DNA from 3 places in the Streptomyces sp. NPDC016640 genome. Region 1 is predicted to be linked to each of the others. Evidence: riboswitches for the same ligand, from Rfam matches in the RefSeq annotation. Region 1 holds a riboswitch; each other region holds the start of a gene.
What was found. Region 1 has a riboswitch for cobalamin ahead of ACF07S_RS22025 (FecCD family ABC transporter permease). Riboswitches for the same ligand answer to the same signal wherever they lie in the genome.

Region 1 (9,339 bases):
ACCGACACTCACCGTAGTCGCCACCGCATCATGTGCGGTGGGCAGTTGACAAACTCCTGCGGGCGACATCCCGCTCTGGTATGAGGCTTCGTACGACAGGCCGATAACCTTCCCGAACAAGGGAGCGGGAAGGGAAAGGAAGCGATCCGAGCTGGTCACAAGCGGTCAGGCGGTTCCGGTCGGCAGGGAGGGATCCCGGTGCTCCGCATCCGCCGGCGCCCCCTCGCGTGCTTCCGGGGCCGATCCGGGCGGGGCCGCCGGGCCGACGGAGCACCTCTCACTACGGCCAGAACATCACTCACCGTGAGGGAAGGGCCCCGGGACCGGGGAGCGGCCGACGTCCGACGGCAGGGTCCGGGGGCTGTGCGGCCCCGGTGCTCTCAGCGGTCGCCGGCGAGGTCCAGGCCGCCCTCGACGGGCGGCGCGGCCTGCGCGGCCGGTGCGGTGCCGTGGCTCAGGGCGGTGTCCCGGTGACGTGCGACCGGCGTGGAGAACGGCCGCCACCGGGCTCGGCCGGCAGCTGCCCGTCCGGCTCGAAGGGCTCACCGCCGCGGGAAAGGCGAGCCCTCGGGTTCAGGAGTGGAGGTTTCCCAGGTCCGCCGCGAGTGAGCTGATGGCCGCGGGGTTGCGCGGGCTCTCGACGAGGTCGGCGTAGTCGAGGGTGACGATCCGGTCGTTCTTGACGGCGGAGACGTTCGCGAGCGGCTTGTAGGACTTGAGGAACGCGCGCTTCTGCTCCGCTGTGGTGTCGCCGTAGTCGTTGATCACGATGACCTCGGGGTCGCGGGCGACGACCGTCTCCCAGCCCACGGTGGTCCAGCTGTCCTGGAGGTCCTTCATGATGTGGTCGCCGCCGGCTTTGGTGATGATGTCCTGGGGTCCCGCGAAGGCGCCGGAGGTGAACGGCTTGTCCTGTCCGCTGTCGTAGAGGAACACCCGCGGTCGGTCCGCGCCCTTCGGAGCCTTCGCCTGTGCATCGGCCACTTGCTCGCGGAACTCGGTGATGAGGGTTTCGGCCCTGTCCTCGACGTCGAACACCTTGCCCAGGTTCCGCAGGTCCGTGTACAGCGCGTCGAGCGGTGGCATCACGCCGCGTGCCTTGCCCCGTCCGTTGCGGCACGACTCGCTGAGCAGATACGAGTCGATGCCCAGGCGTCGCAGCGCGGCGGGCGTGAAGCCCTCGCCCTCGTTGAAGCCGTAGTTCCAGCCCGCGAAGACCAGGTCGGCACGGGCGTCCAGGACCAGCTCCTTGTTGATCCGGTCCTTCGAGAGCCACTCGGTCTTCCGGTAGCCGTCCTTCCACGGCACCTTCGTGAGGTCGCCCTTGTCGTCGGGCATGACGTATCCCGCCATGTGGTCCTCGAGACCGAGCGCGAACATGATCTCGGTGATCCCCACGTCGTTGGTGACCACGCGCCGCGGAGCCCTCTCGAACGTTCTCTGTTCGCCGCAGTTCTCGACAGTGACCGGATAGTGGCCGTCGGACGCCCGGGCGCCGTCTCGCTTCCCCTCCTCCGACGAGACGCTCGCCCCGCAGCCGGTGACGGCGAAGGCCAGAACGAGGGCGAGGGCGGCGGGGCGTGCGCGGTTCGGCATGGGGGGGTGACTCCTTCGAGGGTGGACCGGGGAGGGGAACTACTGGGCGGGAAGACGGTCGAAGAGCAGCTGGACCGCGCCCGTTTCGGGATGGGGGACGCGGTGCGCACGGACGCCGAAGACATCGGTCAGCAACACCGGCGTGAGGACATCGTGGGGTGCGCCGGAGGCGACGATCCGCCCGCCGTCGATGACGTGGACGAGGTCGCAGTGGAGCGCGGCGAGGTTGAGGTCGTGCAGCGCGGCGAGCACGGTCAGTCCGCTGGCCCGGACCAGGGACAGGACCTCCAACTGCTGGGCTATGTCCAGGTGGTTGGTGGGCTCGTCCAGCACCAGGACCTGCGGCTGCTGGGCGAGCGCGCGGGCGATCAGGACCCGTTGCTTCTCACCGCCGGAGAGCGTGAGGAAGCCCCGGTCGGCCAGATGGCCGGCGCCGACTCCCTCCAGCGCGGCGGCACACGCGCGCCGGTCCTCGCCGGTCTCCCGGGTCACCGAACCCTGGTGCGGCAACCTGCCCATGGCCACGACCTCGGCCACGGTGAAGTCGAACTCCGCGACCGCTTCCTGTGGAAGGGCCGCGAGCCGGCGGGCGCTTTCTCGCGTGTTCAAGGCCAGCAGGTCGTCGCCGTCGAGGCGTATCGCACCAACCGTGGGGCGCAGGGCCCGGTAGACGCATCGCAACAGGGTCGACTTGCCGCTGCCGTTGGGCCCGACGAGCCCCACGAACTGGCCGCTGCCCGCCCGCAGCGATACGTCCTCCACCAGCCGCGTGCCGGAGATCTCCACGGTCACCGTGTCGATGTCGACCTGCATCACACGCCCCCGAAGGTGTAGGTGCGGCGGCGCATGAGCAGGACGAAGCACGGCACACCGATCGCCGCCGTCAGGACGCCCAGCGGCAGTTCGGCCGGGGCGAGCACCACGCGCGACAGGACGTCGACCCAGATCAGCAGCACGGCACCGGCCGGGGGCGCGACGGCCAGCAGCCGGCGGTGGTCCGCCCCGACCAGCATCCGGGCGGCGTGCGGCACCATCAGGCCCACGAAGCCGATCGCCCCGCTGACCGCGACCACCGCCCCGGTGACGGCGGCGGTCGTCAGGAAGAGTTCCTTGCGCAGCCGGCCGGGGTCCACCCCCAGCGCGGCAGCGGTCTCGTCACCCATCGCCAGGGCGTTCAGGCGCCGGGCCGAGAAGCCGAGGTGGGCGAGGCCGCCGAGCACCGCGCCCGCGGCGACCGGCACGGAGGACCAGCTCGCACCGCCCAGACTGCCGAGCAGCCACATCATCGCGGACCGGGCCGCCTCACCGTGCTCGGCGGCGAACACCATGAACGTGGTCACGGCCGAGAAGCCGTAGTACATGGCGGTACCGGTCAGCACGAGCCGGAGCGGTGTCAGCCCCCGCGGGGTCCGGGCGATCGCGTACACCAGCGTCATGGCCGCGAGCGCGGAGAGGAACGCCGCCGTGGACAGCGCCCAGACACCGAGCGCGCCGAAGGCGCCGAAGATGAGCACGGCGTTGGCGCCGACGCCCGCGCCGGAGGAGATGCCGAGGACGAACGGGTCCGCGAGCGCGTTGCGGACCATGGCCTGGACGGCGACGCCCACGGCCGCCAGACCGGCGCCGACCACCGCGGCCAGCACGGCGCGCGGGAAGCGCAGTTCCCACACGATGGTGTAGGAGGAGACCTCGTCCGGAGCTATGAGCCCACCGGTCAGCCCCGCCCAGAGGTAGTGCAGCGCCTCGCTCCAGGAGAGCCCCGACGCCCCGGTACTCGCCCCACAGACCAGGGAGACGGGGAGCGCGACACACAGACCGGTCACGAGCAGGGGCAACGGGACGCGCCGGGGCGGTGGGGGCCCGCCGCTCGTGGTGCGGTGCGGTACGGCGGGTATGGGGTCGCGGAGCGTGGCCACAGGCGGATCGCTTTCGCCTCGGGCCGTGCACCTGCGTGATCGAAGGAGCGGGCCCGGGCGCTGGACCCCGTGCGCAGCACCTCTCGCAGTCCACGGCGATTGACAGGGGCTTCACCACCGCGGGTGATCGGGCTCACGGAATCCCGTACGGGATTCCGCCTACCGTTGCGGGTCAGCGCCGGACTTCGACCGGACTTCCCCCACGAGGCGCTTGCAGCCTAGCGTGTGTTCCCACGCCTTCTCCCCCTGGGGGGCGCAGGTTTGCGCCACCGCGGTGGGGACACGTTCAGCGGGCGTCGGCCGTGCGCAGGGTGAGGATGCGGACGGTGCGCTCACCGGTGTGCGCGTCGCGGCCGTGCCAGCAGCGGTAGTTGTCGAGGACGAGGATGTCGCCCTCGGCGAGCCGGAAGCGCGGTAGGGCCGGTTCGAGGGCGTGCACCGTCTCGTCGAAGCGGGCCAGCATGGCGCGTACCCGGTCGGTGTCCGGGTCGCGGTGCAGGGGCACGGCCCCGTCGGTGCGGCGGACGACGCGACGGCCGGTGCGGGTGTACTCGACGTGCCGGGCGACGCGTGGGGTGGCGGGAAGTCCGCGCGTCCCCGCCCACTCGCCGTACAGGTCGACGTCGGTACCGGTGAGGAAGTCCAGGAGGGCGGGGTCGGTCGACGCCAGGCCGTCGACGAGGCCGTACGCGTCGAGCGCGAAGGAGTCGCCTCCGCGGGGAGCGGGCCGGACGCACTGGATCAGGACGTGGTCCTCGTCGGGGTGCCGCCGCCTGCCGGGTACGCCGCCGACGTCGACGACGAGGTCGAAGCTGTCGGCGTGCAGGTGGACGGGGCCGGCGTCACGGGAGGTGCGCACGCGGTGCGGATACAGCTCCCGCAGACGGCTGCCCAGGGTGCGGGCCGCGGCGACGGCGAGGGCGTCGGCTGTGTTCTCGTAACCGGTGAGGACGACGGCTCCGTCCCGTGACAGGAGGGTGCGGGCCTCCTGCTCCCGTTCGCCGGCCACCCGGCCGGGGACGAGGCCCGAAGGCGTGGGGGGAGCAGACGGCTGGGTGCTGTGGCTGAGTGAGTGCATGACCCGAGACTGCCGCATCAGGCGGCGCTCCCGGCTTTCCCCTCGGCTCCGGACGGCGCCTCGGGCCTGCGGGAGAAGTGGCGGGCGCTGGGCACCAGGGCGGCGACGGCCGGGGCGGCGAAGCAGGTCAGTGCGCAGACCGCGAGGACGGCGCGGGTGCCGAAGGCGTCGATGGCCGGCGCGATGAGGACGAGCCCGACCGGGGCGAGGCCGTAGGAGAGCAGGAAGTCCAACGAGGAAACCCGGGCGAGCTTGTCCGGTGCGACCTCGCGCTGGGTCGCGGTGAACCACGGCACGTTGAACAGCTCGATGCCGATGCCGGCGACGGCGTAGGCGGTCATCACCACCACGGGGTGCACGGGGACCATCAGGCTCAGCGGGGCGAAGCCGTAGGCGGCGAGGCCCGCCAGAGCGGTCCAGCCCGCCGATCGCGGGCGCCAGCGGGCGACGAGCAGGGCCGCGGCCAGCGCACCGGCGGTGTAGGCGGTCATCGCACCCGCGAGCACGACCTCGGTGCCGTACTCGTCGCGGCTGACCAGGGGCAGGGCGACGCCGGTCGCGGAGTAGCCGGTGGCTATGACGGCCGTCAGGGCCGCCAGTCCGGCGACGAACCACGGGTGCCTGCGGGCTTCACGGACGCCGTCGGCGAACTCGGCCAGGAACGACACCCGTTGGGGACGTTCGGCGCAGGGAGCGCCCTCGGTCCCGGTGCCGGCATGTGCGCCCGGTCCGGGCAGGAGGGCGGCGACGAGCCACAGCAGGCCGATGCCGAGCAGCAGGGCGCGGGTGCCGAGGAACACGGCGAGCAGGGCGGTCAGTGAAGGCCCCGTCAGGGTGGTGACCCTGACCGCGAGCGTCATGGCGGCGTTGGCCTGCTGCCTGCGGCCGGCATCGACGACCTCGGCGGTCAGGGCCTGGAAGGCGGGCCGGCAGGCGCCCTGACCCGCGCCGGCCAGGGCGGCGGCCGACGCCATCAGCAGGACCGAGCGGCCGAGTCCGGCGGCGATCAGCGGTGCCGCGACTCCCGCCGCCAGTCCCGCCCACAGCACGACGCCCCGGCGGGAGTGCCGGTCGGCCAGTACTCCGGCGACGGGCACCGCGGCGAGGAATCCCGCGGTGCGTGCCGCGAGCAGCAGGCCGAGATCGGTGACGTCGAGCGTGCGGTCGAGCACCGCGAACCCCAGCACGAACGGCAGGGCCCAGGTCGCCAGACCCGAGGCTGTGGCGCCCGTCCAGAGCCGTAGGAAGGCGGCGTCGAGCAGGAGGGGCCGCTGCTTTCCGGGGGTGTCCTCCGACGCCGTGGTCGGTATGAGTGGGGTCGGCACGTCGTGACGCTCCTGTCGTTCGTGGACCTGGTCGGATGGTGCGCGGCCGCGGCCGGACCGGCTTCGGGGGCGACCCGTGGTCCCGCCGACCACAGGCGCGCTCGGGGCCGTTGGCGGCTGCCGGCACACGGCGGAGTGTCCGAGCCCGCCACCGCGTCACCCCCCGGGGGGCTAGCGTGATGAAAATCGTTGTCGCTAGAGTAGCCGCCAACCCGACCGAGCTCCCTGCATGATCGGCATCACGGCCTCTTCCAGACCGGAGGAACCCATGCGCCACCCCGCACGATTAGGCGTCGCTCTGGCCACGCTCGCTCTCACGGCCGTCGGCTGCTCATCGTCGGGGGAGTCCTCCGCCGACGGCTCCGCGGACAAAGCGGCCGCGCGGACGACGACCGTGACGAGTTGCGGCCGGAAGCTCTCCTTCGACGAACCGCCGAAGCGCGCCGTCGCCCTGGACCAGTCCGCCACGGAGACGCTGCTGGAACTCGGGCTCGGGGACCGCATGGCCGGAACCGCGAACCTGAAGACGAAGATCGCCAAGGAGTACCGGGAAGCCTACGCCCAGGTGCCGGTGCTCAGCCCCAAGGTCCTCACCGGCGAACAGCTGCGCGCGGCCGCTCCCGACATCGTCATCGCCTCCTTCGACGACCTCTACGCCAAGGACCGGGTCGGCACCCGTGAGGAACTCGCCGAACTGGAACTGCCCTCCTATGTGAGCGCCGTGGAGTGTCCGAAACACAACGCCCCGGACAAGACCCCGTTCGACCTCCTCTTCGGCGACTACGAGAACTACGGCAGGATCTTCGGCGTCGAGGACCGGGCGGCCGAGCTGGTCGCCGAGCAGCGGGCCGTGGTGGGCAAGGCGGCCGAGACCGGGAAGAGGGTCGAGGGCGAACCGACCGTCGTATGGCTGTACTCGGTCTACAACGGGCTGCCGTACGTAGCCGGAAAGAGCGGACTGCCCAGCGAGATGAGCAGGCTCGTGGGCGCGAGGAACGCCTTCGACGACGTCGCCGAGGAGTGGCCGGAGGTCTCCTGGGAGCAGATCGCCGACCGCGACCCCGACTTCATCGTGGTCGGCGACCTCTCCGAACGCGGAGCCCCCGGTGACAGCGCCGAGGAGAAGCTGAAGATGATGCGCGAGGACACGCTGGTGTCCAAGCTGACCGCGGTCGAGAAGAACCGGATCATCGAGGTACCCGGCATCGAGATGGATCCCTCGGTGCGCACCACGCACACCCTCGGGCTGCTGATCGAGGGCATGGAGGAACTCGGGTATGTCCGCTAGCGCGGACGCGCCGGCCGGCGTGCCGGGCACGGTGGACCTGCTCCACCCGGCCGCCCGGGAGCACGGGCGCGCGGCCTCCGCCAGGACGCCGCCCGTGTCACCGCTCCCCGGCCCTTCCGGCCTGTCGCAGGCCGTGCTGCTCCTGATCGGCGCAGTGGTGCTGGCCGGGTCACTGGCGGTGTCGGTACGGATCGGTGTCGCCGATGTCGGCTACACCGATCTGGCGCGGGTGGTGGGCCCCCGTCTCGGCCTCGACGTCGAGCCGCTGCCCCGCCTGGTCGACTCCCTCGTCTGGGACCTGCGCGTTCCGCGTGTGCTCATGGCGGCGCTGGTCGGCGCCTCACTCGCGACGTGCGGGGCCGTGCTGCAGGCCGTCACCCGCAACGCACTGGCCGACCCCTACCTGCTGGGCATCTCGTCGGGGGCGTCGACCGGGGCCGTGGCCGTGGTCGTGCTCGGCGTGGGCGGGGGCGCGATCGGGGTGACCGGCGGGGCGTTCGCGGGCGCCCTGCTGTCGTTCGGCCTGTTGCTGCTCCTGCTGCGGCGCACCGGTCTCGATTCGGCACGCATCGTGCTGACGGGCGTGATCGTGGCGGAGCTCTTCATGGCGCTGACCTCCCTGGTCCTGACGGCATCCGGGGACGCCGACTCCATCCGTGCCATCACCCACTGGCTGCTGGGCTCGATGGCCTCGACCCGCTGGGACTCGGTGGTCGTCTGCGCGGTGGTCGGCGTGGTGGGGCTCGTGGTCTTCCGGCTGCACTCGACCGCTCTGGACGCCTTCGCCTTCGGCACCGACACCGCCTCCTCGCTGGGCGTCGACGTCCGGGCGGTACGGCGGGTGCTGCTGCTGGTGACGGCGGTGATGACCGCGGTGGCGGTCGCCTCGGTCGGCGCGATCGGCTTCGTGGGGCTGATCGTCCCGCACGGAGTGCGCTTCGTCGCCGGGCCGCTGCACCGCTCCCTGCTGCCGTTCTCCGCACTCGTGGGCGCGATCTTCCTGGTGTGGACGGACGCGCTGGCCCGGGTGGCCTTCGCCCCCCAGGAAGTTCCGGTCGGCGTGTTCACCGCCCTGCTCGGCGTACCGCTGTTCCTCCTGGTCATGCGCAAGCGAGGTGAGCTGTGAAGATCGCCGCCGAGAAGCTGGGCTGGTCGGTGCCCGGCCGGGCGATCGTCACCGACGTGACCCTGGAGATCGCCCCCGGGGAGACGGTCGGGCTGATCGGCCCCAACGGCTCCGGCAAGTCCTCCCTGCTGCGCTGCCTGGCCGGGCTCCGGGTTCCGACGACCGGGACCGTGCTGTACGACGGCGAGCCGATCCGGGACTGGGACACACGCCGGATCGCGCGGCACGTCGCCTTCGTCGAACAGGCCACCGACACCGACAGCGACCTGCGCGTCGCCGACGTCGTCGGCCTCGGCCGCACCCCCTTCCGGGACCGGTGGCGCGGTCCCGACGCCACCGACCGTGCCGTCGTCACCGCCGCCCTCGCCCGGACCGGGCTCACCGAACTCGCCGACAGACACTGGAAGTCGCTGTCCGGCGGGGAGCGCCAGCGCACCCACATCGCCCGTGCGCTGGCCCAACGCCCCTGGTGCATCCTGCTCGACGAGCCGACCAACCACCTGGACATCAGGCACCAGCTGGAGCTGATGGACCTGCTGGCCTCCACCGACCAGACGGTTCTCGTCGCCCTGCACGACCTCTCCCTGGCCGCCCGCTACTGCGACCGGCTGCTGCTCATGTACCAGGGACGCCTGGTCGCCGCGAGTCCGCCCTCGGACGTACTGACCCCGGCCCGGCTGATGGACGTCTTCGAGGTCGATGCCGGGATCGGCCTTGACGGCCTCGGCAACCTCGCGGTCTCCTACCACGGCACCGCACCACGGGACGACCGCCTCCACCCGCCTTCGGCCGTGGAGCGCTCTTGAGTCCTGCTCCCCCTCCCTCGCCCGTCCGGCGTGGGCTGATGCCGGCGAGGCCGGCTTCACGCACGAGCCGCTCGTCCTCCCGGAGACTGGGATCCGAGGTTCCGAGGAAGTAGTGGCAGGTGGAAAGCGAGCACCCGAAGCGGTGCTCGGACGAGTACGAGCGCGACGCGATCGAGCCGGGTACAGCAAGGCAGCGGCGGGTCC
Region 2 (9,339 bases), on a different contig from region 1:
CGCCGGGACGTAACCGCCGTCCAGCGCCCGCAGGATGTGCCCGATCTCGTCGGTGGTACGGGCCAGCCGGGGCACGACCTCGTCACACGCGAACCGCAGCACGGCCACCGCGTCCGGGAGTTCGGTGCCCAGCACCTCCCGCACCAGCGAGGGAACCGAGCCGGCCGTCCAGCCGCGCTCCTCCATGCCCTCCGCGAACCGCCGGCACAGCTGCTCCAGCAGGTCGATGGCGTCGGCGCCGGTGCGTGCCGGCCCGTCCACCAGGTCCGTCAGCTCCACCGGCACCTTCACCGGCGCGCCCGGCTCGGCCAGCAGTTCCTTCTCCACCAGCCCGAAGTGCCCGGCCAGCGCGGCCCGCAGGCCCGGCAGCGCGTTCGCCTGCCCGCCCCACACCTGCGAGGCGCGCAGCACCGCCAGGACGAGGTTCACGCGCGGCTCGCCGACCGGGCCGCCGCCGAGGATGTGCAGGCCGTCCCTGATCTGCACGTCCTTGATCTCGCACAGGTAGCCGTCGATGTGCATGACGAACTCGTCGAAGGCGTCGTCGTCCGGCTGGTCGTCGACATGCAGGTCGTGATGGAGCTCGGCCGCTTTCACCAGCGTCCAGATCTGCGCGCGCACCGCCGGCGCCTTCGCCGGGTCCAGGTCGGAGACGAGGGCGTACTCGTCGAGGAGCTGCTCCAGCTTCGCCAGGTCGCCGTAGGTGTCGGCGCGGGCCATCGGCGGCACCAGGTGGTCGACCACGGTCGCGTGCCCGCGCCGCTTGGCCTGGGTGCCCTCGCCGGGGTCGTTGACGATGAACGGGTAGATCAGCGGCAGGTCGCCGAGGACCGCGTCCGGCGCGCAGCCGCCCGACAGGCCCAGCCCCTTGCCCGGCAGCCACTCCATCGTGCCGTGCTTGCCCATGTGCACGATCGCGTCCGCGCCGAAACCGTTCTCCAGCCACCGGTAGGCCGCCATGTAGTGGTGGGAGGGCGGCATGTCGGGGTCGTGGTAGATCGCGATCGGGTTCTCGCCGAAGCCGCGCGGCGGCTGGATCATGACGACGACGTTCCCGAACTGCAGGGACGCGAGCACGATGTCGTCGCCGTCGACGTACAGCGAGCCCGGCGGCTCGCCCCACGCCTGCGTCATGGCGTCCCGCAGCTGCGGGTCCAGCTTCTCGAACCAGGCCCGGTAGTCGGCCAGCGGCACCCGCGCGGGGGCGGCGGCCAGCTGGTCCTCGGTCAGCCACTCCACGTCGTGCCCGCCGGCCTCGATCAGCCGGTGGATCAGCTCGTCGCCGCCGGACGGGTACTCGGTGAGCGAGTACCCCGCGTCCCGCAGCGCGTCCAGCACCCGCACCGCCGAGGCCGGGGTGTCGAGCCCCACCGCGTTGCCGACGCGCGAGTGCTTCGTCGGGTACGCGGTGAAGACCAGCGCGAGCCTCTTCTCCGCGTTCGGCTTGTGCTTGAGCCGGGCGTGCCGTACGGCGATCCCGGCCACCCGCGCGGCCCGCTCCGGGTCGGCGACGTACACCGGGACGTCGTCCGGGCCCTGCTCCTTGAAGGAGAACGGGACCGTGATCAGCCGCCCGTCGAACTCCGGGATGGCGACCTGCATCGCGGCGTCCATGGGGGACAGGGCGGCGTCGGACTCCTCCCAGGCGGCGCGCGAGGAGGTGAGGCACAGCCCCTGCAGCACCGGCACGTCGAGGTCGGCGAGCGCCCCGATGTCCCAGGCCTCCTCGTCGCCGCCGGCCGACGCCTGCGAGGCGTGCGTGCCGCCGGCCGCGAGCACGGTGGCGACCAGGGCGTCGGCCCGGCCCAGGATCTCGTACAGGCCCTCCTGCGCGTCGCGCAGCGAACCGCAGTACACGGGGAGGGCGTTGGCCCCGTGGGCCTCGACGGCGTCGCACAGGGTGTCCACGAAGGCGGTGTTGCCGCTCAGCTCGTGCGCCCGGTAGAAGAGCACGCCGACGGTGGGCCGGCCCTCGGCCGCCGCCCGCTCCCCGTGCACCCCGTACTCGGGCATCTTCCTCGGCTCGAGGAACCCCTCGCCGGTCAGCAGCACCGTGTCCGACAGAAAGCGGGCCAGCTCGGTGAGGTTGTCCGGGCCGCCCTCGACGAGGTACCGCAGCGCCTCCGCCACGACACCGGCCGGAACCGTCGACTCGGCCATCAGTTCCGCGTCCGGCACGGCCTCACCGCCGAGCAGCACGGTCGGGACCCCGGACGCCTTCAGCGCGGCGAGTCCGTCCTCCCAGGCCCGCTTGCCGCCGAGCAGACGTACGACGGCGAGGTCCGCGCCGTCGAGCAGCGCGGGCAGTTCGTCCGCGACGTCCACGCGGGTGGGGTTGCCGATCCGGTAGGAGGCACCGGTGGCGGCACGGGCCGCCAGCAGATCGGTGTCGGCGGTCGACAACAACAACACAGTGCTCATACGGGCGCTCCCGGTGGAATGAAAGGCAGTCCTTGCGGCGCGCCCGACTCGATGAGCCGCCACAGCGCGTCGGTGTCCGCGTGCTGTTCGATCAGGTCGCCGAGCCGGTCGAGCTGCTCCTCGCGCAGCGCGGCGAACGAGGTGCCGGGGGCCGGCACGAAGCGGCGCCCCGCGGCGGCGGCCACCTCGCGCAGGAAGGCCCGCCGGAATCCGTCCGACTCCAGCGAGCCGTGCCAGTGCGTGCCCCAGGTCTGGCCGACCCGGCAGCCGTCCAGGAAGGGCTCTCCCCCGAGGACCTCGGCGAGGCCGTGATGGATCTCGTACCCCTCGACCCGTTCCCCGAGGGCTTCGCCCTCCGGCCGGGTGAGGGTCTTCTCGCGGGCGAACCGCACCCGCACGGGCAGCAGTCCGAGCCCGTCGACCCGTCCCCGCCGGCTCTCCACGTCGTCCTCGATCCGCTCGCCGAGGATCTGGAAGCCGCCGCAGATCCCGAGCACGGGCCGGCCCTCGGCCGCCCGCCGCAGCAGCGCGTCCGCGAGTCCGCGCTCCCGCAGCCACTCCAGGGCGCGCACGGTCCCGCGGGTCCCCGGCACGACCACCAGGTCGGCGTCGGACAGTTCCTCGGGCCGGTCCACGAACCGCACCACGACACCCGGTTCGGCGGCGAGCGCGTCCACATCCGTGAAGTTGGACATCAGCGGCACCGCGCACACGGCGACCCGCAGCACGTCCTCGCCGACCGGCGCGGCCACCACGGACTCCCGTACGGCACCGCGCAGCGACACGCGGAGTCCGTCCTCCTCGTCGATGCCGAGGCCGTGCCGGAAGGGCAGCACGCCGTACGTCCGCCGTCCGGTCAGGCCGTGCAGCATCTCCAGGCCCGGCTCCAGCAGCGACACGTCACCCCGGAACTTGTTCACCAGGAACCCGGCGACCAGTTCCTGGTCCTGCCGGGACAGCAGGGCGACGGTACCGAAGAACGACGCGAAGACGCCGCCCCGGTCGATGTCACCGACGACGAGCACGGGGAGCCCGGCGTTCCTGGCGATGCCCATGTTCACGATGTCCGTCCGCCGCAGGTTGATCTCGGCCGGGCTGCCGGCCCCCTCACAGATCACCGCGTCATACGTGCCCCGCAATTGCTCCAGGCACTCCAACACCGTTGCCAGCAAATGCTGTTGGCGTCCTCCGTGGTAGCCGCGCGCGCTCATCTCGCCGACCGGTCTGCCCATCAGGACGACCTGGCTGGACTGCTCGCCGCCCGGTTTGAGCAGCACCGGGTTCATCAGCGCGGCCGGCTCCACCCGGCAGGCCTGGGCCTGCATGGCCTGGGCCCGCCCGATCTCGGCGCCCTCCCGGGTCACGAAGGAGTTCAGCGACATGTTCTGCGCCTTGAACGGCGCGACCCTGACCCCCTGCCGCACCAGCCACCGGCAGATCCCGGCGGTCACCACGCTCTTGCCGGCGTCCGAGGTGGTCCCGGCGACGAGCAGACCTCCACCGCTCATGAGGTACGTCCCTTCACGACGAGCCGCGCGACGGCCCCGGCCCCGAGCGCGAGCCAGCCGACCCGCCGCGAGAGCCGTACCGCCCGGTCGATGTCGGCCACGGCCACGGCACGGCCGCCGCCGTTGAGCACGGGCCGGTGCTCGACCCGCCCGCCGTAGGAGAGCGTGCCGCCGAGCCGCACGCCGAGGGCGCCCGCGAAGGACGCCTCCACGGGCCCGGCGTTGGGGCTCGGGTGCTTCGCCGCGTCCGCGCGCCACGCCCGTACGGCGCCCCGCGGGTCGGGCCCGCAGAGCGCGGCGAGTACGGCGGTCAGCCGTGCCCCGGGCCAGCCGGCGACGTCGTCGAGGCGGGCGGAGGCCCAGCCGTAGCGGCGGTAGCGGGGGGACTTGTGGCCGACCATCGCGTCCAGCGTGTTGACGGCGCGGAACCCGAGCAGCCCCGGCACCCCGGTGACGGCGCCCCACACCAGGGCACCCACCACGGCGTCGGAGGTGTTCTCGGCGACGGACTCGACCACCGCGCGGGCGATCCCGTCGGCGTCCAGGGCCTGCGGATCCCGGCCGCACAGGTGCGGCAGCCGCGCCCGGGCGGCCTCGACGTCCCCGGCCTCCAGGGCCCGCCCGACGGCCCGCGCCTCACGGGCCAGCGAGGTGCCGCCGACGACGGCCCAGGTGGCGGCACCGGTCAGGGCGACGGAGGCGGCGGGGGAGGAGCGTACGCAGCGGGCGGCGAGGCCCCCCAGCGCGACGGCCCCGCCGACGCACACGGCGGTGTGCACGGCGCCCCGGCCCCGGTCGTCCCGCCACAGCACCCGCTCCACGGCGGCCGCGGCCCGCCCGAACGCGGCGACCGGATGCCCGCGGCGGGGATCGCCGAGGAGCAGGTCGCCGAGGAGGCCGGCGGCGGCGCCGTACGCGAAGACGCGATCGGCACCCATGGGTTCAGCCGGCCGGGCGTCCGCCGGGAACGGCCCCGGGACGGGACGGGGCTCGGCTGGTCGACCTCAACAGGCTGCCGCGCATGGCGATGGGTCCTCACTCAGGGTGTCCGCGCCCTGATTCGACGAGACCGGCGGTGAGAGTTCCTGGCTCCCGGGGTGGTGACCCCGGTGACAGTGGCGGGACCGCGCCGGACTCGCACCGGCTTCCTCTCCTGCCGCCGTAATGGCTGAGGCAGTCCACCACGGCCCCGGAAGAGCCGTCAACCTGGCGTTGACCTGCGAGGCTGAAGTGTGCCGAGGCCCACAGGAGGTTCCGGTGGGTGAACCGCGTGTGCCGGGTTCGTGCGCACGAGCGGGCGGTGCGGGGCCGGGGCTCCCGCACCGCCCGCTCGGACGGTGACGATCCGTGACGAGGATCAGGCCACGATCAGGTAGATGCCGTAGGCCACCGCCGCCGCGCACGCCGCGAAGCAGGCGTAGGCGCCGGTGACCGCCAGGGTGGCGGACCGGCCCTCGGCGGCGGCCCGCTCCTGGCGGGACAGGCCGTTGATGCCCAGGGTGAACAGGGCCACCAGGACCACGGTGGCCACGAGGCTGACGCCGAAGACGGAGCCGAGGGCCGCCCAGTCGATCTTCATGGTGCTCTTCTTCCTTCGTGCCGGGACGCGGTCAGACGGCGGTCCTGGCCGGCGGGGCGGCCGGGTCGGTGGACGAGGGGGCCGGGATGGTGGCGGCGAGCTCCTCCGGCACGGTGCCGACCGGGGGCGGGGTCACCGCGGCGATGGCCTGGGTCACCACGCCGGGCTGCTCCTCGCCGGGGACGCCGTGGTCGTTGACGTTGGTGTGGTCGACGACCTCGCGCCGGGACAGCTTCCAGATCGCCGCGCTGGAGGCGATCAGGAAGACGGCCACGAGGGCGGTGCCCCAGGAGCCGAAGCCGCAGACCCACTCGGCGACCGCCGCGACCAGGGCCGCCGCCGGCAGCGTCAGGCCCCAGGCGACGAACATCCGGGTGGCCGTCGACCAGCGGACCACGCCGCCCTTGCGGCCCAGGCCCGCGCCCATCACGGAGCCGGAGACGGAGTGCGTGGTGGACAGCGAGAAGCCGAGGTGCGAGGAGGCCAGGATGACCGTCGCGGCGCTGGTCTGGGCGGCGAAGCCCTGCTGCGGCCGGAGGTCGGTCAGGCCCTTGCCCATGGTACGGATGATGCGCCAGCCGCCGAGGTAGGTGCCGAGCGCGATGGCGACGCCCGCGGAGAGGATGACCCACAGGGGCGGGTCGGAGTCGGGGGCGAGGGTGCCGCCGGCGACCAGGGCGAGGGTGATGATGCCCATCGTCTTCTGGGCGTCGTTGGTGCCGTGGGCCAGCGAGACCAGGCCGGCGGAGGCGATCTGCCCGGCGCGGTAGCCCTTCTCGGAGGCCTTGCCGTCGGCCTTCCTGCCCAGGCGGTAGGTGAGGCGGGTGGCGATCATCGCGGCGAGGCCGGCCACCAGCGGGGCGGCGATCGCGGGGATCAGGACCTTGGTGACGAGGACGTCGCCGTGCACCGCGCCGAACCCGGCGGAGGCGACGGTGGCGCCGATCAGCCCGCCCATCAGGGCGTGCGAGGAACTGGACGGCAGACCGACCAGCCAGGTCAGGAGATTCCAGAGGATCGCGCCGACCAGTGCGGCGAAGATGACCTCGGGACGGATGCCGGCCTCGTCGACGAGGCCCTTGGAGATCGTGTTGGCGACCTCCACCGAGAGGAAGGCGCCCACGAGGTTCAGCACGGCGGACATGGCCACCGCGACCTTGGGCTTGAGCGCACCGGTCGAAATGGTCGTCGCCATCGCGTTCGCGGTGTCGTGGAAACCGTTCGTGAAATCGAACGCGAGTGCGGTTACCACCACAATCGCGAGGATCAGCGAGAAGCTTTCCATTTACCCAGGCAATCGTTCGAGGTCATTGGCTGGTTGAACGTAGGTAACCAGGATGAACGGAAGATGAACTGGAATGGGCATCGCGGTGACCGTAAGAGGGGGCGGCTGCTCCGCCGGATGGCGGGGCCGCCGCCGTGTCGCGCGGGCGGCCCCGTGACAGGGCCCCGGGCGCCCCCGGCGAACGTCTTCGGCCGGTCGGGTGGGCCGGTGAAGAGATTTCGGTCACTGGGGAGCGTGCCGCCGTCGTCGTACCGGACGGCCGGCGATCCCCCGCAGGGAACCGCCGGAGGACGACGTGCGCGGACCCGCGCCCTCGCGGAGGGTCGGCTTCCGGCCCGGCGGTGCCCCCGGCCCGTCGCGCGCCGGGGGCGCGCCTGGCAGGATCGCGGCATGACCGGGCAGCGAGGGGACGGGCGGGAAGCGGGGGGCGCCGGGGACGGCGTCCGGGACGCGGGGGAGCCGCGGGGGAGGCCTGTGCGCGAGGAGGAGGCGCGCGCCTGGGAGGAACTCGTCGGGACCGCGCGCCGGACCGTCGCCGACGGGCTCGTCGTCGGTACCTCCGGCAACGTCTCGGTGCGGGTCGGCGACACCGTCCTGGTCACGCCGTCGGGAGTGCCGTACGACCGGCTGGGGCCCAGGGACGTGACCGGCGTCGACCTCGCCGGCCGGCAGGTCCTCGGCGGCCTCGTCCCGACCAGCGAGCTGCCCATGCACCTCGCCGTCTACCGCACGACCGGCGCGCGCGCCGTGGTGCACACCCACGCGGTGCACGCGACGGCCGTCTCCACGCTCGTCGACGAGCTGCCGCTGATCCACTACATGGCCGCGGCGCTGGGCGGCCCCGTCCGGGTCGCCCGCTATGCGACGTACGGCACCGACGAGTTGGCCGAGAACATGCTCCGCGCCCTGGACGGCCGCACCGGCTGCCTCCTGCAGAACCACGGCACCGTCACCCACGGCACGACCCTCGCCCAAGCCTACGACCGCACGGCCCAGCTGGAGTGGATGTGCCGGGTCTGGCTGACCGCGTCCTCGGTCCCGGCGCTGTCCCCCCGTCTCCTGACCGTGGACCAGGTGGCGGAGGCCGGCGAACGCCTGCGGGGGTACGGCCGGCGGGACTGAGGGCCGGGTCCGGGCGCCGCGTCCACTGGCCGGGTGCGCCTTCCGACCGGACACTGGGAGCGTGCGCACTGCCAGAGCGACGGCCGCCGCCGTCACCGCCGTCATGGGAGCCGGCGCCGCCGCGGTGGCCGCCGGCCGGTTCGCCAGCGACGCCGCCCTCAGGATGCCCCCGGGCGAGCCCCTGCCCACCGAACCCAGGCTCACCGTCCACGCCACCGCGGCCGGCCGGATCAGCCTCACCCGGGATTTCGCCGCGCTGCGGCCCGGCCACTACGGACTCGCCGGCGACGGCTTCCACGCGGTCGTCGGTCCCGTGCAGACCGCGCCCCCGGACCCCGCCGACACCGTCGTACGCCGCCTGGAACGCGTCACCTACGGCACCCCGGGGCCCGGCGACCGCGCCTGGCTCACCCCGGACCTGTACGCCGGCGACCCGTCCGCCGCCCTCGGCCTGGACCACACCGACCTCGACGTCCCCGGCGAACTCGGCCCCCTGCCCGCCTGGTTCGTCCCGGGCGCCCGGGACACCTGGGTGATCGTCGCGCACGGCCTCGGCACCACCCGGGAACACACCATGAACCTCATGGAGTTCCTGCACCGCCACCGCTTCCCGGTGCTCGCCCCCGCCCACCGGGGCGACCCGGGCGCACCGCGTTCCCCGGACGGCCTCAACCACCTCGGCGAGACCGAGTGGCGCGATCTCGACGCGGCGCTCCACCACGCGGTGCGCTCCGGCGCCCGGCAGGCGGTCCTGTACGGCTGGTCCACCGGCGCGACCATGGCGCTGCGCGTCGCCGCCCGCTCCGCGGTGCGCGCCCACGTCGCCGGGCTCGTCCTGGACTCCCCGGTGCTCGACTGGGAGGCCACCCTGCGCGCCCTCGCCGCGGCCGGCCGCGTCCCGGGCCTGCTGCTGCCGCTCGCGGTCCGCGCCGCCCAGGGCCGCACGGGCCTGTACGGCGACCGCGCGCCCGGCGCCGTCCAGCTGGACCGCGTCGCCGTCCCCACGCAGATCTTCCACGGCCCCGGCGACGCGGTGGCCCCCTGGCGGTACTCCCGCCGCCTCGCCGCCGCCCACCCGAACACCATCACCCTGCACACCGTCACCGACGCCCCGCACGCGGCCATGTGGAACGCCGACCCGCACACCTACGAGGAGGTCCTGCGGCGCTTCCTCACCCCCCTGATGTGACGGTGGCGCGCACGGATCACCAGCCGGGGCCGAGGATTCCGTTTACGGCCGTACCACTGGCCTGATTCCCTCCCTCCGACCGGATCCGGGCCCGGGGCGCGGACCGCCCCCGGGCCCTCGTCCGCATTCCGTTTGGGTTTTCGGACCGTCAACAGGAAGACTGCACCCGTGACGTCCCGTATCCCGCGCGACTCCAGGCTCCGACTCGTCCGCCCGCGACCCCTGGCCGCCGCCC
Region 3 (9,339 bases), 140 kb from region 1:
CCTGATCCGGACATCGCGGTGGTGTCCTTCCCCGTGGACCGCCATTCCTCGGTGTTCTTCACGCCGGGGCCCCCGACCGGCCCGCCGCGGCCGGCGCTCGGGGAGAAGTCGGCGACGGCGGCCCGGCTCTTCCTGGAGCACTACGGCCTCACGCTGCCGCCGGGTGACTGGAGCAGCCACTCCGACCTGCGGGTGGGGGTGGGGATGGCCAGTTCCACGGCGGACGTCGTGGCGACGCTGCGCTGTCTCTTCCGTCTGTTCTCCCTGCCCTGGGACCTGGACGTGGTGCTCGGGATCCTCGCGGGGATCGAGCGCGCCGACAGCGTCTTCCTCGACGAGTTCGCGCTGTACCTCAGCGGCCGGCACCGGGTGGTGCGACGGCTGGGCACGGGCATCGGCTTCCACACCGCCTTCGTCACCGAACCCGGCACGGTGGACACCGCCGCCGTGACCGCCCCGCTGCTGGAGCACTACCGGCGGCGCGGGGAGGCGTACGAGCGGTGCCTCGCCGACCTGCTGAAGGGCTTCGACTCGGCCGATCCGGCCGTCGTCGCCCGTGCCGCGACCGTCAGCGCCGCGCTGTCCCAGGAGGTGCTGCCCAAGGCGACGTTCGGCAGCCTGCTCGCCCACCGCGAGCGGTTCGACGCCGACGGCGTCTTCGTCGCGCACACCGGCTGTCTGACCGGCTACCTCTTCGTGCGCCGCCCGGGCGCCGACGTCAAGTCCGAACTGTCCGCGTTCTTCCACTCGCTCGGCCACCAGTGTTCCTTCGCCCAAGGAGGCTACGGGTGATCCACCCCCACATCGCCGACGCCCTGAAGGTCCCCGACCTGGTCCGGCTCACCGACACGGTGGTCCTGCTCCGGTTCGAGTCGATGAAGATCTACTCGGCGCTCGCCGCCGTCCGTCATCTGCTCGGCCGGGGCACGGTCCGCCCGGGCCAGACCCTGATCGACAGCTCCAGCGGCATCTACGCCTACGCGCTCGCGCTGGCCTGCCACCGGTACGGGATGCGGTGCCACATCGTCGCCTCCACCACCGTCGACGCCACCACACTGGCCCAGCTGGAGATCCTCGGCGCCGTCGTCGAACAGGTCCGGCCGTCGCGGAACCTGAAACTCGACCAGGAGTTACGGGTGCGGCGGGTGCGCGAGATCCTGGCCGAACGCCCGGACTGCCACTGGATGCGCCAGTACCACGACGACATCCACTACCTCGGCTACCACGAGGTCGCCGACCGGATCGCGGCGGCGTTCCCCTCCACCGCGCTGACCGTCGTCGGCGGAGTGGGATCCGGCGCGTCGACCGGCGGCATCGTGGAGCGTCTGCGGGCCGCGGAGTCCTCCGTGCGGCTGGTCGGCGTCCAGCCCTTCGGCAGCGTCACCTTCGGCAGTCAGGACCACCACGACCCGGAAGCGATCATCGCCGGCATCGGGTCGTCCATCGTCTTCGACAACGTCCGCCACCACCTCTACGACGCCGTGCACTGGCTGGACTTCACCCACGCGATGTCCGGCGCGGTCGCCCTGCTGCGCGACCACGCCGTCTTCGCCGGGCTGTCCACCGGCGCCGGGTACCTGGCCGCGACGTACGAGGCCCGTCGTCACCCCGACCGGCTGCACGTGGTGATCGGCGCCGACACCGGCCACCGCTACGTGGAACGCGTCTTCGCCCGGCACGCGCAGGCCCTGGACCCCGCCGCGCTGAAACCCGTGGAGGTCCGCGACCCGGAGGGGATGACCATGCCCTGGTCGAGGCTGGAGTGGCGGCGGGCCGCGTGCCCGGCGCGCTGGAAGGAGCGTGCCGCGTGACCGTCGTCTGCCTGGAGTCGCTGACCTTCGGACTCGGACACCTGTCGCGCGCCGCCGGCCTGTTCGGCGAGCGGCTGCTGCTGCTGACCCGCGATCCCTCGTACTACGCCCACGAACTGGACCGGCTGCCCGCCGGCTGCCTCGACGTGCTCGAGACCGACACCTTCGACGTGGAGCGGGTGGCCGGGCTGCTGCGCCGGACCCCGGACCTGCGCGGTCTGATCAGTTCCACCGACACCTGGACACTGGTCGGGGCCGACCTCACCGCGCGCCTGGGCCTGCCCGGGCTCGACCCCGCGGTGCTGCGGCTGACCCGGGACAAGGCCGCCGTACGCAACCGGCTGCACGAGGCCGGCCTCACGCGCGGACGGGCCGTGGAGGCCGCCGGTGAGGCCGCGGAGGCACGGAAGCCGGTGCTCGAGGAGGTGGGGCTGCCGGCGATCCTGAAGGACACGGCGGGCACCGGCAGCCAGAACGTCTGGCTGGTGCGGGACGAGCGGGAACTGGACCGGTCCCTGTACCAGGCGGCGCGGCGGGACCTGAAGGGCCGGCTGTTCGCCGAGCCCTACTTCAGCGGCCCGGTCTACAGCGCCGAGACCCTCACCTGGGCGGGCCGTACCCGTCTCCTCGGCGTCTCCAGCAGGCTCATGTCGCCGGAGCCGTACTTCCGCGAGGAGATCACCGCCTTCCCCGTGGCCTTCCCGGAGGCGCGGCGGGCCTCGCTGGAGCGGTGGCTCGGCGAGGTGCTGGCCGCCATCGGGTACACCGACCGCTTCGCGCACGTGGAGTTCGTGCTGACCGCCGGCGGTCCCGAGGTGGTGGAGATCAATCCCAGGATCGGGGGCGCGCTGGTCGGCGAGGGGCTGTGCCGGGCGCTCGGCGTCAACGTGTACGAGGCGATGATCGAGGCCGCGCTGGGCCGCCGCCCCGCCTTGATGGACGTCGAACCGCCCGGCGGCCCGGCCGTGGCCTTCGTCCTGGGCTACCCGGCCGCGCCCGGCGTGTTCACCGGCGTCGCCGGGCTCGACCGGCTGGCGGACATGCCGGGCTCGCCCGCCTGGTACCCGGTCAAGTCGGTCGGTGACCGCGTCGAGCACCTGGACGACAGCCGCGGGTACGCGGGCATCGTCTACGCCGAGGCCGAGACCGCCGAACTCGCCACGCACCGGGCGGTGGCCGCCGCGGGCGCCCTGCGCGTCCTCACCGCGCCGTTCCCCGAGCCGGCCCGCCCGGAGACCTCCGGTGGGTGAACGCGCCCGGCGGGAGGGGACGTCGCGGGGGACGCTGTTCCCGCTCGACGGTCCGCTGCGCTTCCTGCTGCTCAGCTCGTTCCTGATCCCGCTCGGCAGTTTCATGGTCCTGCCGTTCATGTCGGTGTTCCTGCACGAACGGCTGGGGATGGGCCTCGGCGCGGTCGGCGTCGTGCTGGCCGTGGCGTCCCTCGTGCAGTTCTCCGGCGGCGTCGTCGGCGGGGCGCTGGCGGACCGGATCGGGCTGCGCCGCACGATGCTCTGGGCGCTGGTCGTGCGCACGGCCGGATTCGCCGGCTTCCTGGCGGCGCTGCGCTGGCCGCCGCTGGCCGTCGGCGCGCTGGTCCTCACCTGCTGCGGCGCCGCGCTCTACCTGCCCGCCAACAAGGCGTACCTGGTGCACGGCGTGGACGAGGAGCGCCGCCCGGCGTTCCTGTCGGCGGGCAACGCGGCGCTCAACGCGGGCATGGCGGTGGGCCCGTTGGTGGCCGGGCCCTTCGTGCTGTCCTCGCCCGGCCATCTGTTCGCGGTCGTCACCGGGCTGTTCCTCGCGGTCGCCGCGGGCCACGCACGGCTCCCCGAAGTGGGCGAGGACCGCCGCCCGTCCGCCGCGGGCACCGCCCGGCCGGGCCTGCTGACCGGCGTGGCCGTCCTGCCGTTCGCCGCCAACGCACTGGCGTTCTACCTCTACTTCCACTTCCAGCACTTCCTGGCGGTGTACGCCGTCGAGCGTGCCTCCGGCGCCTTCTACAGCATGGTGCTGCTGCTCTGCTTCTCCCTGGTCATCATCGTGCAGCCGCTCGCGTCCGGCCTGATCCGGCGGATGCCGTACGCCCTCGCCCTGGCCGCCGGTTTCACGGCGCTGGGAGCCGGGCTGGCCGTGCTGGCGGCCGGTACCCGGACGGCGCTCCTGGCGGGCGGGGCGCTGATCACCCTGGGCGACATCGTGCTGTTCCTGAAGAACGACCTGGAGGCACTGCGCCACAGCCCCCGTTCCGACGCCGTGGTCTTCGGCCAGCAGCGGCTGGCCGCGGGCCTGGGCGCCTGCGCGAGCGGAGTGCTGGGCGGTCAGCTCTACGGCCTGGGCGAACGCGCCGGTCACACCGGGTCGTTCTGGCTGCTCGCCGCCGCGCAGTGCCTGCTGCTTCCCCCTCTCCTGCTGACGCTGCGCCGCTTCGCGGCCCGGCGTCCCCTCCCCCACGGCGACGACGAAGGAGCACTGACACCGCATGACACGGACGGGCGGATTCCAGGACGATGACTTCTGGACCGAGTTCCACGACTTCCTCTTCTCCGAACAGCGCCACGCCCAGGCCGAGGAGCTGCTGGACACCTCTCCCCTGCTGGCCTTCGCGCCCGGGTCCCGGGTGCTGGACCTGTGCTGCGGGCCGGGGGTGTTCACCGTGCCGCTCGCCCTTCGCGGCCACCGGGTGACCGGGGTGGACCTCAGCCCGGCCATGCTGGAGCGCGCGCGCGAGCGGGCGGCGGACGCCGGCGCCCGCGTCACCCATGTGCGGGCCGACGCACGCCGGTTCGAGCAGCCGGGCGGCTTCGACGTCGTCCTCAACATGTTCACGTCCTTCGGGTACTTCGAGGACCCCGCCGACAACGCGCGCGTGCTGCGCGTCATGCACGACTGCCTGGCGGCCGGCGGCACCCTCGTCCTGGACCTCGCCGGCAAGGAACTGCTGGCCCGCAGGGTCACCCCGCCCAAAGTGGTGCGGCGCGGTGACGACCTGATGGTGCAGACCGACACCGTGCTGGACGACTGGGCGCGGTTGCGCAGCGACTGGGTGCTGGTCCGGGGCGAGCGGGTGACGCGCGCCACACTGGTGTGGTTCGTGTACAGCGCGGTGGAGTTGCGGCGGATGGCCGAGGAGGCGGGGTTCGAGCACGTGGAGGTCTTCGGCGGCTTCGACGGCCGTCCCTACGACGAGAACGCGGACCGGCTCGTCCTGCGGGCGGTCCGCGGAGGCTGACGGCTGCCGGGCGCGCGGGGTGATCCGCGCGCCCTTTCACCTCCGGGCCGGGGAACCGTACTATCACCAGGTCATCGCCGCGACGGGAGACAGGAAGCCGGTGCGAATCCGGCACGGTCCCGCCACTGTGACCGGGGAGTGCACCCCCTCGACACGCCACTGCGCGCCGCGCGGGAAGGCCGGGGGAACGTCGATCCGGGAGTCAGGACACTGGCCTGTCGCGGGCCCGTTCCGAGGAGCGCGGACTCCAGGAGGCTTCACGTGTCCCCCCTGCTCATCCCTGCCCGCACACGCCGGTCCCTGCGCGCCGCGGTCGCGGCCGTCGTCCTGCCGGCGACCCTGCTGACCGCCGGCTGCGGCCCGTCCGGCGACGGCGCGCACGAAGGGAGGGCCGCCGCGGCGGCCCCCGAGGGTTTTCCCGTCACCATCGACAACTGCGGTGTGCGCACGACGTACGACAGGCCGCCGGCCCGGGTGGTCACCATCCACCAGCACCCCGCCGAGCTGATGCTCGCCCTGGGCCTGAAGGACCGCATGGTCGGCACCGCCTTCCCCGACTCGGCCGTCCTGCCCGAGCTGAGGCGGGACTTCGAGGAGGTACCGCAACTGGCCGAGAGGGAACCGTCCTTCGAGGCCGTGCTGGACGCCGAACCCGATCTCGTCTACGGCGGCTACGGCAGCGCCTTCGCCGAGAACGAGGGCCGCTCCCGCACGGCATTCGCCGACGCCGGCATCGACACCCACCTCAACCGCGAGTACTGCGGCGAGAAGCGGGTGACGATGGAGGACACCTACGCCGAGATCCGCACCGTCGGCCGGATCTTCGGCGTCCCCGGCCGGGCCGAGCGGCTGGTCGCCGATCTGCGGAGCCGGGTGGGCGAGGCCGCCGCCGCGGTCGGGGGCGAGCCCGAGGTGCCCGTCTTCGTGTACGACAGCGGCGACAAGAGCGCCTTCACCGCGGGCGGCAGGAGCCTGGGCACCGAGCTGATCCGGCTGGCCGGCGGCCGCAACGTGTTCGGCGACCTCGACGACGTCTTCGGGGACGTCTCCTGGGAGCAGGTCGTCGAACGCCGGCCCGAGGTCATCGCCGTCTACGACTACGCCGGCGCCGGAAGCGTCGAGCGGAAGAAGGAGTTCCTGCGCTCCCAGCCGGCCCTCGCCGACGTGCCCGCCGTGCGCAACGAGCGGTTCGTCGTCCTGCCGCTGACCTCCACCCTGGTCGGCATCCGCTCGGCCTACGCCGTCGAGGACCTGGCCCGCGGACTGCACCCCGGGAGCTTCCGGTGACCCGCCCCGCCGTCGAGGCGCCCGCCGGGCCGGCCGCGCCGCCCGAGACGTCCGCCGGGCGGGCGACAACGGGCCGCACGTCCCTGGTCGTCACGCTCGTCGTCCTGGCCGCGCTGCTCGGGGCCTCCGCCACGGCGGGCCTGGCGATCGGCTCGGTGGAGGTGCCGCCCGGCCAGGTGTGGGACATCGTCACGCACGCGCTGGGCGCCGGCCGGACGGCGCCCGAGTGGTCGCGGGCGCGCGAGACGATCGTGCTGGACGTGCGGGCGCCGCGCGTGCTGCTCGGCGCGGTGACCGGCGCCGGGCTGGCGGTCGTGGGCACCGCGCTGCAGGCCCTGGTGCGCAACCCGCTCGCCGAGCCCTACCTCCTGGGGGTCTCCTCCGGGGCGTCCCTCGGCGCGGTCGCGGTGATCGTCTTCGGGGTCGGCGTGTTCGGGCCGCTGTCGCTGTCGGCCGCCGCGTTCACGGGCGCGCTGGGCGCGCTGCTGCTCGTCTACGCCACCGCCCGCACCGGCGGACGCATCTCCTCGATGCGGCTGGTGCTGTCCGGGGTGGCGATCGCCGCGGTGCTCACCGCCGTGCTGGACCTGCTGCTGCTGACCACCGACCGGGGCAACGAGACCCGCGCGGTGCTCGCCTGGACCCTCGGCGGTCTCGGCGGCGTCGGCTGGGAGGCGCTGTGGCTGCCGGGCCTGGCCGTGCTCCTGGGCATCGGCGTCCTGATGACGCAGGCCCGCAACCTGAATCTGCTGCTGGCCGGTGAGGAGGCCGCCACCACGATGGGGCTGGACGTGGCCCGCTTCCGCGCCCGCCTGTTCGTCCTGCTCTCCCTGGTCACCGGCGTCCTGGTGGCGGCGGCCGGGCCGATCGGTTTCGTCGGACTGATGATGCCCCACATCGTGCGCCTGTTCGTCGGCGGCGACCACCGCCGCGTCCTGCCGACGGCCGCGCTCGGCGGCGCGGTCTTCCTCGTCTGGGCGGATGTGGCCGCGCGGACGGTCGCCGCGCCGATGGAGATCCCCGTCGGCGTGCTCACGGCGCTGTGCGGCGGACCGTTCTTCCTGTGGCTGATGCGCCGGGACGCCCGGCGCGGCACCGACCGGGGAGTGGCATGACCGCGACCGACCTCCGCGTCGACGGCGTCACGATCAGCGCCGGTGTGCGCGTCCTGGTGCGGGACGTGTCCCTGACCGCCCGTCCCGGCGAGACGATCGGGCTGGTGGGCCCCAACGGCAGCGGCAAGTCCAGCCTGCTGCGCGCCGTCTACCGCGTGCTGCGCCCCGACGCCGGCCGGGTCCGCGTCGACGGCGCCGACGCCTGGTCGCTGCCGGTACGGCAGGTGGCCCGCACCGTGGCGGCGGTGGTGCAGGAACCCGGGGCCGGCGTCGACCTCGCCGTCCGCGAGGTCGTGGCGATGGGCCGCACCCCGCACAAACGGCTGCTGGCGGGCGACACCCCCGAGGACGCCGAACTCATCGACTCCGCGCTCGCCGCGGTCGACGCCGCCCACCTGGCCGGCCGGCCCTTCGACCGGCTCTCCGGCGGCGAACGCCAGCGCGTGCTCATCGCCCGCGCCCTCGCGCAGCGGCCCACCCTGCTCGTCCTCGACGAACCCACCAACCACCTCGACATCCGCCATCAGCTGGACGTCCTCGACGCGCTGCGCGACCTGTCCGCGACCGTGCTGCTCGCCCTGCACGACCTCAACCTGGCCGCCTACTACTGCGACCGCCTCTACGTCCTGCACGACGGCGAGGTGACCGCCTCGGGCCCACCCGCCGAGGTCCTCACCCCCGGGCTGCTGGCCGAGGTGTACGGGGTCGCGGCGGAGGTGGCCGTCCATCCGGGCACGGGCGCCCCGCACGTGACCTTCCTGCCCGGCGGGACGCGGCGGGCGGACCGCCCGGCTCCCCCCGCGCCGCTCCGGGGCTGACTCCTCCTCGAGGTACCAGGCCCCCGCCGGCGCGCCGGCGGGGGCCGCCGTGGACCGGGCCGCCGTTCAGCGCGGTCCACGGCGGGCCCGGCTACCCCGCCGCGAACGCCTGGGCGACGGCCAGGCTGTCCTCGTAGACGTGGTGCCGGGTGACGAGCCCGTCCCGGACGGTGAGGTGCAGGGCGAACCGCGCCCGGTAGGCACGGCCGGTGGAGCGGGCGGTCTGCCGGATCTCGCCGAGCACGACCACGTCGTCGCCGTCGACGAGGATGCGCTCGATCTCGGTCGCCGCCTGCCCGGGCACATGGTGCTCGGCGAGCTCGCGGTAGTGGGCGGCGGCATCGGCGCGGGTGGAGCGGTGACGGATCCACGGGGTGGCGGCCCGGCCGTGCTCGGCCTCCGGCCAGTCCAGTTTCCAGTCGCCCCGCTCGGCGTACATCTCGGCGATACGCCCGGGATCGCCCTCACCGATCCGGCGCAACAGCTCCTCCACCACGGCGCGTGCGGTCGTGGGTGCGGCGGGGGTCATGAATCATCACTCCGATTCGGCATCCGCGTCCGGCCGACGCGGCGGGAGCGCCATCATCACCGGCATCGACCGGCCGGCGCCAGCACCTCCGGGCGGCCGGTGCGGGCGGGCGGCCCACCCCGGCGGACGCTCCGGTCCCGGGCCGCCGACCCGCCGATCATGTCGTCGCGACGGGCGGGGTCACGCCGCTGCGGCCATGATCTGACATGTCAGGATGTCGGACCGAACGTCCGGGAGGAACACGCGTGGCAGCACCGAACGTCCGCGGGGAGCGCCCGTGGCCGCGACGGCGCGGGGACGCGTCGTGCGCACGGCTCCGCCGCCGTTGCGCCGGTGGGGTGACCGCCGTCCGGGACGACCGGCGTACCGGTCGGGAATCAGCGCATCCGTGCAAGGTCACTCGGCAGAAGCACTGGTGTGCCGGTGACCGAGAGTGAGAAGGGGTTGTGCATGCTGGGACTGCGGTCCACTGTGGCCGAACCGGTCAGGCCGGTCGACGGCCCGCTCACGGCCCGCGACGCCGCCCGGGCCGTCGAGGCGGAACTCGGGC

Region 2: it holds a riboswitch for cobalamin, as region 1 does, so the genes downstream of both, ACF07S_RS29680 (cobalamin biosynthesis protein) here and ACF07S_RS22025 (FecCD family ABC transporter permease) in region 1, are expected to answer to the same signal.
Region 3: it holds a riboswitch for cobalamin, as region 1 does, so the genes downstream of both, ACF07S_RS21430 (ABC transporter substrate-binding protein) here and ACF07S_RS22025 (FecCD family ABC transporter permease) in region 1, are expected to answer to the same signal.

Annotation. Positions count from the first base shown of each region.
Region 1 covers NZ_JBIBRG010000010.1:256,385-265,723, forward strand. The annotation lists gene ACF07S_RS22015 (ABC transporter substrate-binding protein) at 574-1,596, opposite strand; gene ACF07S_RS22020 (ABC transporter ATP-binding protein) at 1,636-2,409, opposite strand; gene ACF07S_RS22025 (FecCD family ABC transporter permease) at 2,409-3,512, opposite strand; cobalamin riboswitch at 3,614-3,754, opposite strand; gene ACF07S_RS22030 (TauD/TfdA family dioxygenase) at 3,799-4,590, opposite strand; gene ACF07S_RS22035 (MFS transporter) at 4,608-5,915, opposite strand; gene ACF07S_RS22040 (ABC transporter substrate-binding protein) at 6,184-7,203, shown strand; gene ACF07S_RS22045 (FecCD family ABC transporter permease) at 7,193-8,329, shown strand; gene ACF07S_RS22050 (ABC transporter ATP-binding protein) at 8,326-9,135, shown strand.
Region 2 covers NZ_JBIBRG010000018.1:55,951-65,289, reverse strand. The annotation lists gene cobN (cobaltochelatase subunit CobN) at 1-2,421, opposite strand, end outside; gene ACF07S_RS29685 (cobyric acid synthase) at 2,418-3,929, opposite strand; gene ACF07S_RS29680 (cobalamin biosynthesis protein) at 3,926-4,867, opposite strand; cobalamin riboswitch at 4,986-5,127, opposite strand; gene ACF07S_RS29675 (hypothetical protein) at 5,287-5,508, opposite strand; gene ACF07S_RS29670 (anion permease) at 5,540-6,793, opposite strand; gene ACF07S_RS29665 (class II aldolase/adducin family protein) at 7,184-7,915, shown strand; gene ACF07S_RS29660 (alpha/beta hydrolase) at 7,977-9,104, shown strand; gene ACF07S_RS29655 (hypothetical protein) at 9,273-9,339, shown strand, end outside.
Region 3 covers NZ_JBIBRG010000010.1:121,312-130,650, forward strand. The annotation lists gene ACF07S_RS21405 (hypothetical protein) at 1-792, shown strand, start outside; gene ACF07S_RS21410 (cysteine synthase family protein) at 789-1,811, shown strand; gene ACF07S_RS21415 (ATP-grasp domain-containing protein) at 1,808-3,061, shown strand; gene ACF07S_RS21420 (MFS transporter) at 3,054-4,322, shown strand; gene ACF07S_RS21425 (class I SAM-dependent methyltransferase) at 4,291-5,040, shown strand; cobalamin riboswitch at 5,092-5,274, shown strand; gene ACF07S_RS21430 (ABC transporter substrate-binding protein) at 5,302-6,327, shown strand; gene ACF07S_RS21435 (FecCD family ABC transporter permease) at 6,324-7,442, shown strand; gene ACF07S_RS21440 (ABC transporter ATP-binding protein) at 7,439-8,260, shown strand; gene ACF07S_RS21445 (nuclear transport factor 2 family protein) at 8,352-8,789, opposite strand; gene ACF07S_RS21450 (polyprenyl synthetase family protein) at 9,240-9,339, shown strand, end outside.